4 regions of the Pseudomonas wenzhouensis genome follow, and region 1 is predicted to be linked to each of the others. Evidence: riboswitches for the same ligand, from Rfam matches in the RefSeq annotation. Region 1 holds a riboswitch; each other region holds the start of a gene.
What was found. Region 1 has a riboswitch for cobalamin ahead of cobG (precorrin-3B synthase). Riboswitches for the same ligand answer to the same signal wherever they lie in the genome.
Positions count from the first base shown of each region.

Region 2: it holds a riboswitch for cobalamin, as region 1 does, so the genes downstream of both, J7655_RS19275 (energy-coupling factor ABC transporter permease) here and cobG (precorrin-3B synthase) in region 1, are expected to answer to the same signal.
Region 3: it holds a riboswitch for cobalamin, as region 1 does, so the genes downstream of both, J7655_RS18025 (TonB-dependent receptor domain-containing protein) here and cobG (precorrin-3B synthase) in region 1, are expected to answer to the same signal.
Region 4: it holds a riboswitch for cobalamin, as region 1 does, so the genes downstream of both, cobO (cob(I)yrinic acid a,c-diamide adenosyltransferase) here and cobG (precorrin-3B synthase) in region 1, are expected to answer to the same signal.

Region 1 covers NZ_CP072610.1:168,242-171,408, reverse strand. The annotation lists gene J7655_RS00805 (cobalt-precorrin-6A reductase) at 1-162, opposite strand, end outside; gene cbiE (precorrin-6y C5,15-methyltransferase (decarboxylating) subunit CbiE) at 159-1,361, opposite strand; cobalamin riboswitch at 1,418-1,624, shown strand; gene cobG (precorrin-3B synthase) at 1,724-3,061, shown strand; gene J7655_RS00790 (precorrin-8X methylmutase) at 3,054-3,167, shown strand, end outside.
Region 2 covers NZ_CP072610.1:4,124,272-4,127,438, reverse strand. The annotation lists gene J7655_RS19280 (GntP family permease) at 1-1,229, opposite strand, end outside; cobalamin riboswitch at 1,693-1,892, shown strand; gene J7655_RS19275 (energy-coupling factor ABC transporter permease) at 1,932-2,615, shown strand; gene amn (AMP nucleosidase) at 2,712-3,167, shown strand, end outside.
Region 3 covers NZ_CP072610.1:3,872,791-3,875,957, forward strand. The annotation lists gene dxs (1-deoxy-D-xylulose-5-phosphate synthase) at 1-961, shown strand, start outside; cobalamin riboswitch at 1,034-1,239, shown strand; gene J7655_RS18025 (TonB-dependent receptor domain-containing protein) at 1,328-3,167, shown strand, end outside.
Region 4 covers NZ_CP072610.1:2,841,149-2,844,315, forward strand. The annotation lists gene bluB (5,6-dimethylbenzimidazole synthase) at 1-151, opposite strand, end outside; gene J7655_RS13000 (cobyrinic acid a,c-diamide synthase CobB) at 148-1,440, opposite strand; gene cobO (cob(I)yrinic acid a,c-diamide adenosyltransferase) at 1,440-2,051, opposite strand; cobalamin riboswitch at 2,242-2,452, opposite strand; gene J7655_RS13010 (hypothetical protein) at 2,492-2,812, opposite strand; gene J7655_RS13015 (C40 family peptidase) at 2,819-3,167, opposite strand, start outside.

The DNA of each region.
Region 1 (3,167 bases):
CAGGCCTTCAGCACCGCCAAAGCCGCCGACGCGCACGTGGCACGGCAGATCGTCCGGCACCCGGCCCAGCCCAGCCAGGCTGTAGATCGTCTCTGGCCCAAGCCGGCGCGCCAGGCGCAGCGCCTCAGTGGTGCCGCCGAGCAGCAGGATCCGCGCACTCATGGCTTGCGCACCGTCAGCAGGGTGATCGGCAGCGCCGCGCGCCAGGTGTCGAAGCCGCCCAGGGGCTGTGCCTGGGCCACGGTCAGGCGCAACAGCTCGCCGCCGTGCTGCTCGCGGAAACTTACCAGCGCCGCCTCGCTCTGGATGGTCACGGCATTGGCCAGCAGACGCCCGCCCGGCTTGAGCGCAGCCCAGCAGTCATCCAGCACACCGGGCACGGTGACGCCACCGCCGATAAAGATCGCGTCCGGCGCCGGCAGCCCCGCCAGCGCCTCGGGCGCATGCCCCGCGACCAGTTGCAGGGCCGGCACACCGAGGGCATCACGGTTGTGGCGGATATGCGCCTGGCGCCCCTCGTTGGCCTCGATGGCGATGGCGCGGCAGGCCGGGTGCGCGCGCATCCACTCGATGCCGATGGAGCCGCACCCCGCGCCGACATCCCACAGCAGCTCGCCAGGCAGCGGCGCCAGGCGCGCCAGGGTCACGGCACGCACGTCGCGCTTGGTCAGTTGGCCGTCGTGGCGGTAGGCGTCGTCCGGCAGGCCGCAGGTCGGCGGCAGCAGTTGTGCCCCGGCGTCGGCCAGGCACTCCACCGCCAGCAGGTTGAGATCGGCGCCGCGTGGCAGGTTCCAGCTCGCGGCCAGGCCATCGACACGGCGCTCATGCGGCCCGCCAAGGTGCTCCAGCAGGGTCAGGCGACTGGCGCCGAAACCACGTGCGCTGAGGGCTTCGGCGACCTGCGCAGGGGTATCGCCATCGGCGCTCAATACCAGCAGGCGCACGCCGGGGTAGAGTTTGCCGTTGAGCGTGGCCAGCGGCCGGCCAACCAGGGAGACCACCTCCGTCTCCTGCAGCGGCCAACCCAGACGCGCCGCCGCCAGCGATACCGAGGACGGCGCCGGCAATACCAGCAGCTCATCGGCCGGCACCTGGCGCGCCAGGCTGGCACCGACGCCGTAGAACATCGGGTCGCCACTGGCCAGCACGCACACCGCCTCGCCACGCCACGCCAGCAGTGGCTCAAGGTCGAAGGGGCTGGGCCAGCTTTCCCGCTCGCCACTGATGCACGGCGGCAGCAGCGCCAGTTGCCGTGGCGCACCGACGATGCGCGTGGCCGCCAGCAACGCACGACGTGCGGCCTTGCCCAGGCCCGAGTAGCCGTCTTCGCCAATGCCCACCAGGGTCAACCAGGGCTTCATCCAATATCCTCGCACAGGCCCGACAGACCGCCTGTCCGCGCTCCGGGCAAAGCGGGCATAATAGCGCCTTCGTCGGTGCCCTTGAGTCGATATGACTCTGCAACGGGCCTAAGAGGGAATCCGGAGCGATCATCGATCGTGACCGAGCTGCCCCCGCAACTGTAAACAGCGAGTCTGTCGCCACTGTGCCACTGGGAAACCGGGAAGGCCGCGCCAGATGAAGACCTGTCAGCCAGGAGACCTGCCGACGAACGCTGGTCGCGAGTGCCAACATCGGGCGGGGTGTACCGATGCCATTGAATTCCCCTGTCCCAGGGCGATTTCTGCTGGTTCGGTCGCCGCGCCTTAGTTTGGTGATTACCGTGCGCGACCGTCCAACCCGTGTTCATTTTCCCGTCCCGCGCCACAGTGCGTGTCCCGGTCTGCTGCGCATCGTCCCCGCGCTGGATGGCGGTATCTGCCGCATCAAGCTGCCCGGTGGCGTGCTGCGCAGCGCCCAGGCGCGAGCGATTGCCGAAGCGGCGCGGCAGCATGCCAGCGGCATGCTGGAGCTGACCAACCGCAGCAACCTGCAGATCCGGGGCGTCTTGCCCAGCCAGGAAAGCGCGCTGATCGATGCCCTGCTGAGCGCCGACCTTGGCCCACGCGTGGCCGCCGCCGATGACGTGCGCAATCTGCTGCTCAGCCCCGCCGCCGGCCTCGATCCGCAGGCGCGGATGGACGTGCACCCGCTGGCCGACCAGTTGCTCGACCTGCTGCAGGACACCCCGGCGTTGCATGCCCTGTCGGCCAAGTTCGCCCTGCAACTGGATGGCGGCGAAGCCCTGGCCATGCGCGAACACCCGCACGACCTGTGGCTCGCCGCCGAAGACGACCAGCACCTGCTGCTGGGCCTGGCCGGCTGCCCCGTTGACACGCCGCTGGCGCGTATCGATGTGACACAGACCATCGAATTGGTGCGCCAGCTGCTGCTGCTGTTCCTCGAACTGGCCACGCCCGAACAAACGCGCATGCGCCAGTTATTGGCACAGATCCCGGCCCGCGAGCTGTTGCAACGCCTGCAGACGCGTCTGGACTTTACCTTGCAGCCGGCACCGAGCAATTGGCAGGCTGTGGCGGTGATCAACCGGCCACCTGCCGGTATTTATCCACAGGCGCAAAGCGACCTGTGCATGGTCGCAGCCGGCGCCCGGTTGGGCCGCCTGTATGCCGAACAACTCCTGGTCCTCGCCGATCTGAGCGAGCGCCACGGCGACAGCGAGCTGCGCCTGACGCCCTGGCAGGGCCTGCTGCTGGGCAACATCCCAACAGCACGGGCCGCTGAGCTGCTGGCAGCGTTGAACACTCTGGGCCTGCTGACCCATGCCGACGAACCGCTGCTCGGCCTGGTCGCCTGCACCGGTTCGGCAGCGTGCGCGCGCGGCCTGGCCGACAGCAAGCAGCATGCCCTGCACCTGGCCGAACTGCTGCGCGCAAGCGGTGCTCGCCCGCAGGTGCACCTCAGCGCCTGCCCGCGCAGTTGCGCCAGCGCCCGCGTGCAGCCCTACACCCTGCTGGCCAGCACGCCCGAGCATTACCAGCTCTACCAACGTACGCCCGAGGCACCCGGTTTCGGCCGTCTGCTGGTGCCGGCCATGACCATCGACGAGGCCGGCGCCTGGTTCGCCCGCCACCACAGCGCAGGAACCCCCGATGCTTGATTACATCCGCGACGGCCAGGAAATCTACCGCCGCTCCTTCGCCACCATCCGCGCCGAAGCCAACCTCGACGGCATCCCCGCCGATATGGAAAAACTCGCCGTGCGG
Region 2 (3,167 bases), 500 kb from region 1:
TCCATGCAGCCCGAGGCCATGGCGGCGACGCGATGCAGCAGCTCGGGGCTGATGCCGGCAGCATTGGCCATTTCCAGGTACTGCTCGCCGAGGGTCTTCAGCGCGATGGACATGCCACCAGAGGCCGAGCCGGTGATGCCGGCGAGGATGTTCACCGCCACCGCTTCGGAGATCAGCGGGTTGCTGGAGACGCCCAGCACCAGGTCACGGATGATCACGAAACCGGCCAGCGAGGCGATCACCGTGCCGTAACCCACCTCGGCGGCGGTGTTGAGAATCGGCAGCATGGAGCCGAAGGCGCCGTCGTTGACGCTCTTCTTCAGATCCATCCAGCGCTTCCAGTGCATGGCGATCAGCAGCACGATGGCGGCGCCGAGGGCGACGATGATCGACCAGATACCGATCAGCGATTTGGCGTCCTGCAGGCCGCCGTATTCCGGTTTGGCCAGGTAGCTGGTGTCGACGCTCGGCAGAATCTGCTTGGCCATCAGGAAGTTCAGCGCGATCACCACGAAGATCGGCAGCAGTGCCAGCCAGAAGCCGGGAATGTTGCCGCGCTCCTCGCTGACTGGGTCGTCACGGTGTTCGCCGTAGCCTTCACCAGCGGCCATCATCTTGCGTGACTGCGCGGTGAGCCACCAGGTACCGAGGCCGAACATGATCAGCCCGCCAATCACCCCCAGACCTGGCGCGGCGAAGGCGTCGGTGCCGAAGAAGGGGTTGGGGATGGCGTTCTGAATCGCCGGGGTGCCGGGCAGCGCGGTCATGGTGAAGGTGAACGAGCCAAGGGCGATGGCACCGGGGATCAGGCGCTTGGGAATGCCCGCCTCGCGGAACAGCGCGGCGCCGATCGGGTACACGGCGAAGGCCACCACGAACAGCGAGACGCCGCCGTAAGTGAGGATGCCGCAGGCCAGCACGATGGCCAGGATCGCGCGCTCGCTGCCCACTTTCGCGACGATGCCCTGGGCGATGGCGCGGGCCGACCCCGAATCGTCCATCAACTTGCCGAACAGCGCACCGAGCAGGAACAACGGGAAGAACTGAATCACGTAGCCGCCCATGGCCTTCATGAACACCTGGGTGTAGGTGAGCAGCAGCAGGCCGACATCACCGGCGAACAGCAACGCTAGCAGAGCCAGCAGTGGGGCGAGGATCAGGACGTTGATGCCGCGATAGGCGAGGTACATCAACAGTGCGAGGGAAATCAGAATACCGAGGGTACCCATGGCTGGTTCCTTTTGTTGTTGTTCTAGCGGCTCAGGGCCGTTCTATCGTGAGCGCGCGGATACACCAGCGCGCCTCTGAGGTTTACAGAGCGAGAGTCGTGCCAGTGCGCGGTTGGGCCCTCTTGGAAAGTGCGCTAAGGCCTGTGGATAAAGGGGCGCAGCGGTTTATGACGGGTTCGGCGTGGCTGTTGCGGTGTTGAGTGGTTGTCCATTTTTCTGGACTTATTCCGATATCTTGGAATGCAAGGGCGAAATTCTGTCCAGGAAATTGGAATTTATGAGGCGCAGAATTAGAGCGCTGTTTCGTTTTGCCTGGGGTTCGCCGTTATGGTCCTGCTGGATTGTGCTGGCGTCGTAGGCAGGCGATCTCTGTGTTGGGGATCAATGGACGGATCTGCCAGGGTCTGCGATCAAGGTCGGGTAGCGACTCGAGGGCGAGCGCTGTCTTTTGTCAGAACGGCGGAGTAAGGTTGCCGCCGATGGTTCCGCCCGCACGTGCGTGCGGATGAAAAGGGAACAGGGTGCGGCGAGTCTCGCCAATTCCCTGGCTGCCCCCGCAACTGTAAGCGGCGAACGATGCCCGGATGCCACTGACTTCGGTCGGGAAGGCGGGCGAAGTGCCAAGCCGTGAGCCAGGAGACCTGCCATCGAATCCATCGATCCTCCAACTCGTCGCGCGGTGGGCGCGATCAAGGAACTTGCATGCATATCGAACCCGGTGTCGTCGAAGGCGCCAAGATCTTCCTCAGCTACGCAACCGCAGTCGGTGCCTTTGGCCTGACCGCCAAACTGGCGCGTGATGCCATTCGCGACAACGGCGGGGCGACCGCCCTGGCGCTGCGCAGCCTGCTGACCACCGCGCTGGTGTTCTGCTTCTTCGAGGTGTTGCCGCATCATGCGGTGGGGGTTTCCGAGGTGCATCTGATCCTCGGTTCGACCTTGCTCCTGCTGTTCGGCGCGGGGGCCACGGCCGTCGGTCTGGCGGCTGGCTTGCTGTTGCAGGGCTTGTTGTTCGCGCCGTTCGATCTGCCGCAGTACGGCATGAACGTCACCACCCTGCTGGTACCGCTGTGGGCCATCAGTGTGTTGGCCAAGCGTATCGTTGCGCCGGGCACCGCCTACGTCGACCTGTCCTACAAGCAGGCGTTGGCGCTGTCGACCGCCTACCAGGGCGGCATTGTTGCCTGGGTCGGCTTCTGGGCCTTCTATGGCCATGGCTTCACCAGCGATAACCTGGCCGCTGTGGGCAGCTTCGGCCTGGCTTACATGAGCGTGATCCTGATCGAACCGCTGGTCGACCTGGGCGTGCTGGCCGCTGCCAAGGCGCTGGCGCGTTTCAGTCAGGGGCCGCTGTTCAACGTGCGTCTGCACCAGGCGGCGGTCTGATGCAGTGCGCGGTGGCCGCTGGTTCGGTCGCCGCGCTAGGTTTTGCCATGAGGATGCAGGCAAGATGGGGGCGTTCGTTCTGCCAGGAAGATGCCTGTGAAAGCCTGCTCCGATGATTTCATCATTGCCAACACCCCCGAAGAGGCGGTCGACCGCCTTGCCGCGCTGCATCAGGAAGCCACCGGCGCCCTGAGCCACGCACTCAAGCGCTACCTCAAGGAACGCATCCGCCCGGATGCCAGCGAACACTGCCTGTTCCGCTACCCCGAATTGCGCCTGACCTACCTGTGCCAGGGCGAGGTGCCGACCACCGTGCGCGCCTATGCCAAGGTACAGGTGCCAGGCACCTACGCCATCACCGTGACCCAGCCAGCGGCCTTCCGTAAATACCTGCTGGAGCAGCTGCGCCCGCTGATGAATGACTTCACCTTGCGTGTCGAGGTCGGCCGCAGCCAGCAGAACATCCCTTACCCGTACGTGGTCGAGGGCGGCGATGAGCTGGCTGGCAGTGGCGTGACTGCCGCCGAGCTGGCGCGTGTGTTCCCCAGCACT
Region 3 (3,167 bases), 750 kb from region 1:
GCCGGTAACGCCCGTCGCCGCGCCCAAGAAACCCAGCGGCCCGAAATACTCCAACGTGTTCGGCCAGTGGCTGTGCGACATGGCCGAGCAGGACGCGCGCCTGGTCGGCATCACCCCGGCGATGAAGGAAGGCTCGGATCTGGTGGCGTTCAGCGAGCGCTTCCCCGAGCGCTACTTCGACGTCGCCATTGCCGAGCAGCACGCCGTCACCCTCGCGGCCGGCATGGCCTGCGAAGGTGCCAAGCCGGTGGTGGCAATCTACTCCACCTTCCTCCAGCGTGCCTATGACCAACTGATCCACGACGTCGCCGTGCAGCACCTCGACGTGCTGTTCGCCATCGACCGCGCCGGCCTGGTCGGCGAAGACGGCCCGACCCACGCGGGCAGCTTCGACCTGTCCTACCTGCGCTGCATCCCCGGCATGCTGGTGATGACCCCGAGCGACGAGAACGAGCTGCGCCGCATGCTCACCACCGGCCACCTGTTCGACGGCCCGGCCGCCGTGCGCTACCCGCGCGGCAGCGGCCCCAACGCGCCGCTCGATGCTGGCCTGGAGCCGCTCGAGATCGGCAAGGCGGTGGTGCGTCGTCAGGGCCAGGGCGTCGCCCTGCTGGCCTTCGGCGTGCAACTGGCCGAAGCCCTGCGCGTCGGTGAAACGCTGGATGCCACCGTGGTCGACATGCGTTTCGTCAAACCGCTGGACGAAGCCCTGCTGCGCGAACTGGCAGACAGCCATGGACTGCTGGTGACTCTCGAGGAAAACAGCATCATGGGTGGCGCCGGCAGCGCGGTCAGCGAATTTTTCGCCGCCGAGAACCGCCAGGTACCGATGCTGCACCTCGGCCTGCCGGACTACTACGTCGAGCACGCCAAGCCGAGCCAGATGCTTGCCGAGTGCGGCCTCGACGAAGCCGGCATCGAACGTGCGGTACGTGAGCGTCTCAGCCTGCTGCAAGCCTGAGCATGAAGCCCGCTCATCGTTGAATGAGCGGAGCTTGCTTGTCATTCATACGCGCGCACACTAAGGTGCGCGCCATTCATGTTCCGCCAGGGTGCGCTGCGCAAGCAGTGTTAAACGGGAAGTCGGTGCGCTCATCACGAGCAATGCCGACGCTGCCCCCGCAACGGTAATCGACTGCAAGCCTCGGTGCTTGCGCCACGTCCAACAGCCACTGGGGCAACCTGGGAAGGCGGATCTGGGTCGAGAGCCCGGAGACCGGCCAAGGCGGTGCGACTGGTGTTGCGGAGGGCGACACGGTCAAGCGCCGCCTGTCCGCGCGCTTGCGCCTGCCCTCCTCGAACGTCTGCCGACCTTTGAGGAAAGAAAATGAAACTGTCACGCCTGGCCCTGGCCATTACTCTCGCGCCCGCTCTGTCATGGGCGGCCGAGCCCTATCTGAGCGAGCCTCTGGTGGTGACCTCCGGGCGCCAGGCCGAACCACTGGCGCAGGCCACTGCCGCCACCACAGTATTCCAGCGGGCCGACATCGAACGTCTGCAGGTCAGTAGCGTCGCCGAGTTGCTCGAACGCGTCCCCGGTATCAGCGTCGTCCGCACGGGCGGCGCCGGCAGCCAGACGGGCGTCTTTCTGCGCGGCACAAGCACTGCACAGACTCTGGTACTGGTCGATGGACAACGCATCGCGGCAGCCTCAAGCGGCACCAGCAGCCTGGAGTTTCTCGCCCCCGAGCAGATCGAGCGTATCGAAGTGGTACGCGGCGCCCGTTCCGCGCTGTATGGCTCCGACGCCATTGGTGGGGTAATTCAGATCTTCACCCGTCAGGGCGATGGCCGGAGCCTCAAGCCTTACGCGCGCCTGGCGGCAGGCAGCGACAGCACTTACCAGCGCAGCCTTGGTCTGGCCGGCGGCGACCAGCGCACTCGCTTTCACCTGGGTGCGGCCCTGGACGAGACGGCCGGCATCGACGCCACCCGCGACGGTTTCGGTGCCAATGGCGACGACGACGCCTACCGTAACCGCTCGCTCAGCCTGAATCTTTCGCACCGCTTCGATGAAACACTGCAGGTTGGCTTCAATGCGCTCGATCAGCGCGGGCAGGTGGAATACGACGATGTCTTTACCGGCCTGCTACCGACAACGGACTTTCAGCTCAGCAGCCTTTCCGGGTTCATCGATGGCCGCTTCAACGAGCACTGGAGCAGCCGCCTGGAACTGGGTCACAGCAAAGACCAGCGCGAAACGGGGGATGGCTCGTCGGCAGCGCCAGACTATTCATTTTTTACCTACACCACCTATCGCGACGCTGTGAACTGGGTAAACACCTTGACGCTCACCGATAACCAGCAAGTGCTGGTCGGTGCTGATTGGTACGAGGATCGCCTGCACAGCAGTACAACCTTCGCCGAGGACTCGCGCTGGAACCAAGCGGCCTTCGCGCAACACCGCTACATCGGCGACACCTTCTCGACCGAGCTGGGGCTTCGTCACGACAAAAACCAGCAGTTCGGTAGCGAGAACATCTGGAACGCGGCGCTGACCCTGCCACTGGATAATGCCAACGACCTGATTCTGTCCTATAGCGAAGGCTTCCGTGCGCCGACCTTCAATGACCTCTACGACCCGTGGTATGGCAATCCCGAGCTGCAAGCCGAGCGCTCTGAAAGCTACGAGCTGCAATGGCGTAGCCGCTATAGCGACACAGGTTCATTGCAGGCTTCCGTGTATCGAACCGAAATCGAAGATGCCATCGTCTTCGACGAAAGCTTCATTCCACAGAACATCCAGACAGCCCGGATCAATGGCTTCGAGGCCGCCATGCAACAGGAGCTGTTCGGCTGGCAGAGCAATCTCGCTCTGGCCCTGATCGACCCACGTGACCGCGACAGCGGTCATACCCTGCTGCGCCGGGCCAAACGCACGCTGAGTCTGGACCTTGACCGCCGCTTCGGCGATGTGTCGCTTGGCGCAGGCTGGCGTGCGATCAGTGGTCGCTATGATGATGCCGACAACGAAATCGAGATGAGCGGCTATGGCCTGCTCAGCCTGCGCGCCGCCTGGCAGGCCAATGAGGAACTCGGGCTGAGCCTGAAGCTGGATAACCTGCTGGACAAGGACTACGCAGAAGCAACCTACAGCACACCCAATGGCCGTTTCGGCTACAACAGCGCCGGCCGCACCGCATTATTCGCCGTCACCTGGACGCCGC
Region 4 (3,167 bases), 1.8 Mb from region 1:
CGACGCTCGGGGCGTGGTGAGCGGCTTCGAGCAAACGCGCCAATACCTCGGCCGGCACCTCGCCACCGTTGAAATGGCGCATATCGCGACGCTCGGCGATGACGCGGTACACCGCTGCACGCTCCTCAAGGCTGAAGGCGTGCTCGCTCATGGACGCAGCAGCGCGGCGGCCGCCTCCGGGTTGGACGGCAAGTAGAAGTGGATATAGCTGGCGGTGAGCCGTCCCAGGCGATACACCGCCTCGGCTACCGGCTTGCCATTCGGGCAGCGGCCGCGTACCAGCGGCTCGAGCGGGCTGTCCAGGCGCGAGTGATGGTAGCTATGACCACGCAGCTCGCCTTCCGGCAACGTCACTGCCTGCAGGGCCAAAGCGGTTAGCCGCGGCTGCAACGCAGCGCTGCCTGCCAGCAAGCCGAGCATGCGCCCGCTAACGCCTTGTTTGTCGCGCAGTTCATCGAGCAGATAGAGCATGCCGCCACATTCAGCCAGCAGCGGTTTGCCAGCCTGGTGATGAGCCCTAATCGCTGCGGCCATGGCCTGATTGGCTTCCAGCTCGGCCAGGTACAGCTCAGGATAACCACCGGGCAGGTATAGGCTGTCCACCTCCGGCAGCCTGCTGTCAGCCAGTGGCGAGAAGTAATGCAGCTTGGCACCGAGCGCCAGCAACAGGTCGAGATTGGCTTGATATAAAAAGGCGAACGCGGCATCACGCGCCACGCCAATACGCACATTTTTCATCAGGGGCGCAGGCTCATCGAACGGCGGCGCGGCGAAGCTCAGCGCAGGCGGCAGGTCGACGTTGGCGCTGGCGGCCAGGGCATCGGCGGCGGCGTCAAGGCGCGCATCGAGATCGGCCAGCTCAGCGGCCTGCACCAGGCCCAGATGCCGACTCGGCAGCTCCACCGCAGCGCTGCGCGGCAAGGCGCCGAACCAGCGAATGCTCGGCGGCAGCGCATCACGCAGGATCTCGCCGTGGCGTGTGCTGGCAACGCGATTGCCGAGCACGCCGGCAAAGGGCAAGTCCGGCTGAAAGGTGGCCAGGCCATGAGCCAGGGCGCCGAAGGTCTGCGCCATGGCCGCACCGTCGATCACGCCCAGCACCGGCACGCCGAAATGACGGGCCAGATCCGCCGCCGAGGGCTTGCCGTCGAACAGCCCCATCACCCCTTCGATCAGGATCAGATCGGCCTCGCCGGCGGCCTGCCACAGCAGGCGACGGCTCTCAGCCTCGCCGACCATGGCCAGATCGAGCTGGTACACCGGTGCGCCACTGGCGCGGGCGTGGATCATCGGGTCGAGAAAATCCGGGCCACACTTGAACACCCGCACCCGCCGCCCCTGGCGCGTATGCAAACGCGCCAGGGCAGCGGTGACGGTGGTCTTGCCCTGGCCGGAAGCCGGGGCGGCGATCAGCAACGCCGGACAGTGACGTGTCGTCATCAGAATTCGATGCCCTTCTGCGCCTTCACCCCGGACTTGAAGGCATGCTTGACCAGGCTCATTTCGGTGACGGTATCAGCCGCCTCGATCATCCCCGGCAAAGCGCCACGCCCAGTCACCACCACATGCTGCAGCAGCGGCCGCGCTTCGATATCCGCCAACACCGCATCCAGTTCGAGATAGCCGTGCTTGAGGGCGATATTCAGTTCATCCAGCACCACCAGGCCGACAGACTCATCGCTGAGCAGGCGCCGGGCCACCGCCCAGGCTTCCTGCGCCTTGGCGATATCACGCTGGCGATCCTGGGTTTCCCAGGTGAAGCCCTCGCCCATCACGTGGTAGCTGACTTCCTCGGGAAAACGGCGGAAGAAGGTCTCTTCGCCAGTGCTGGCCGCGCCCTTGATGAATTGCACCACACCGACCTTGATGCCATGACCCAGAGCGCGCGCAACCATGCCGAAGGCGCTGCTGCTCTTGCCCTTGCCATTGCCGCTGTGCACCAGCAGCAGGCCGTATTCGTCCTGGGCCTGGGCGATCTTCTCGTCGATCAGGGCTTTCTTGCGCTGCATGCGTGCCTTGTGGCGGGCATCGCGTTCGGCGGTCTCACTCATGCTGTGCTCCTGCACGTCAGGCACCCGCGCCGCCTGTTCAGCGAACAGTACGAACGGTCATGAGCAAAAAGATCGCGACGATCCGCATGCACTCATCCAGGCGCCAATGGCTGGTCAGGCAAGCGGAAGACGAAAAAACACGAACGCCCCGGTAGAACCGGAGCGTTGGCCGGACAACGCCCTCCGCGATGCCGTGAAACTGCGACAGGCCGGTCTCCGGGCTCGTGAGTGAACCCAAAGGTTCGGCACCGCGCCTTCCCGTGCAGTGCACAGTGGCTTTGAGCGGTGTTTGACTCACCTACCGTTGCGGGGGCAGCGCCGGCATTCGGACCGGCTTCCCTGTTTCACCCCTGCGCCATCACGGATGATGGCGCAGGGGCACCTGAAGCAAGGCGCGCAGGGTAGAGGCTGGCAGCCCTGCACGTCAACGCCGGGACGCCTCAATGCCTGGGCGTAAAGCCCGGCGGTTTACTGGCCAGCCACTCGACAAAGGTGCGCAAGCGATCATCGGCCAGCAACCGGCCCCGGTTGTTGTAGGTCAGTGCCAGCTCTTTTTCACTGAAGAGTCGGTGAATCTGGTTGTGGCAGGCACGGCACACCCAGAGCGTCGCCGTTATGCGCTGATGACGATCGAAACGCTTCTGCACATAGGGTTTGTCGTGCAGGGCCTTGGGAATCAGATGGTGACGCGTCAGCGCTACAGGTCGCGCGCACAACTCGCAGACCTCCGGCTGAGGCGGCAGGCGGATGGGCTCGACCATGACGGATCAGGGGTTACGGGCAAGCTCGGGCGTGATCACACGCTTGGCATCGAGATAGACGCGCTGCCAGTAGACATTGTCGAGGCTGTCCAGCCGTACGGTACCGCCAGTGGACGGTGCATGGACGAAACGCCCATCGCCCACGTAAATACCGGCATGGCTGACGGCGCGACCACCATTGGTGGCGAAGAACACCAGATCCCCGCTCTGCAATGCATCGCGGCGCACCGCAGGTGTACGCATGGCAATGAGTTCACGCGTCGAGCGCGGCAGGCTGATGCCGGCGGCATCACGGTAGACATAGCCGATCAGGCCGCTGCAGTCGAAGCCGCCTTCCGGGGTGTTGCCGCCGTAG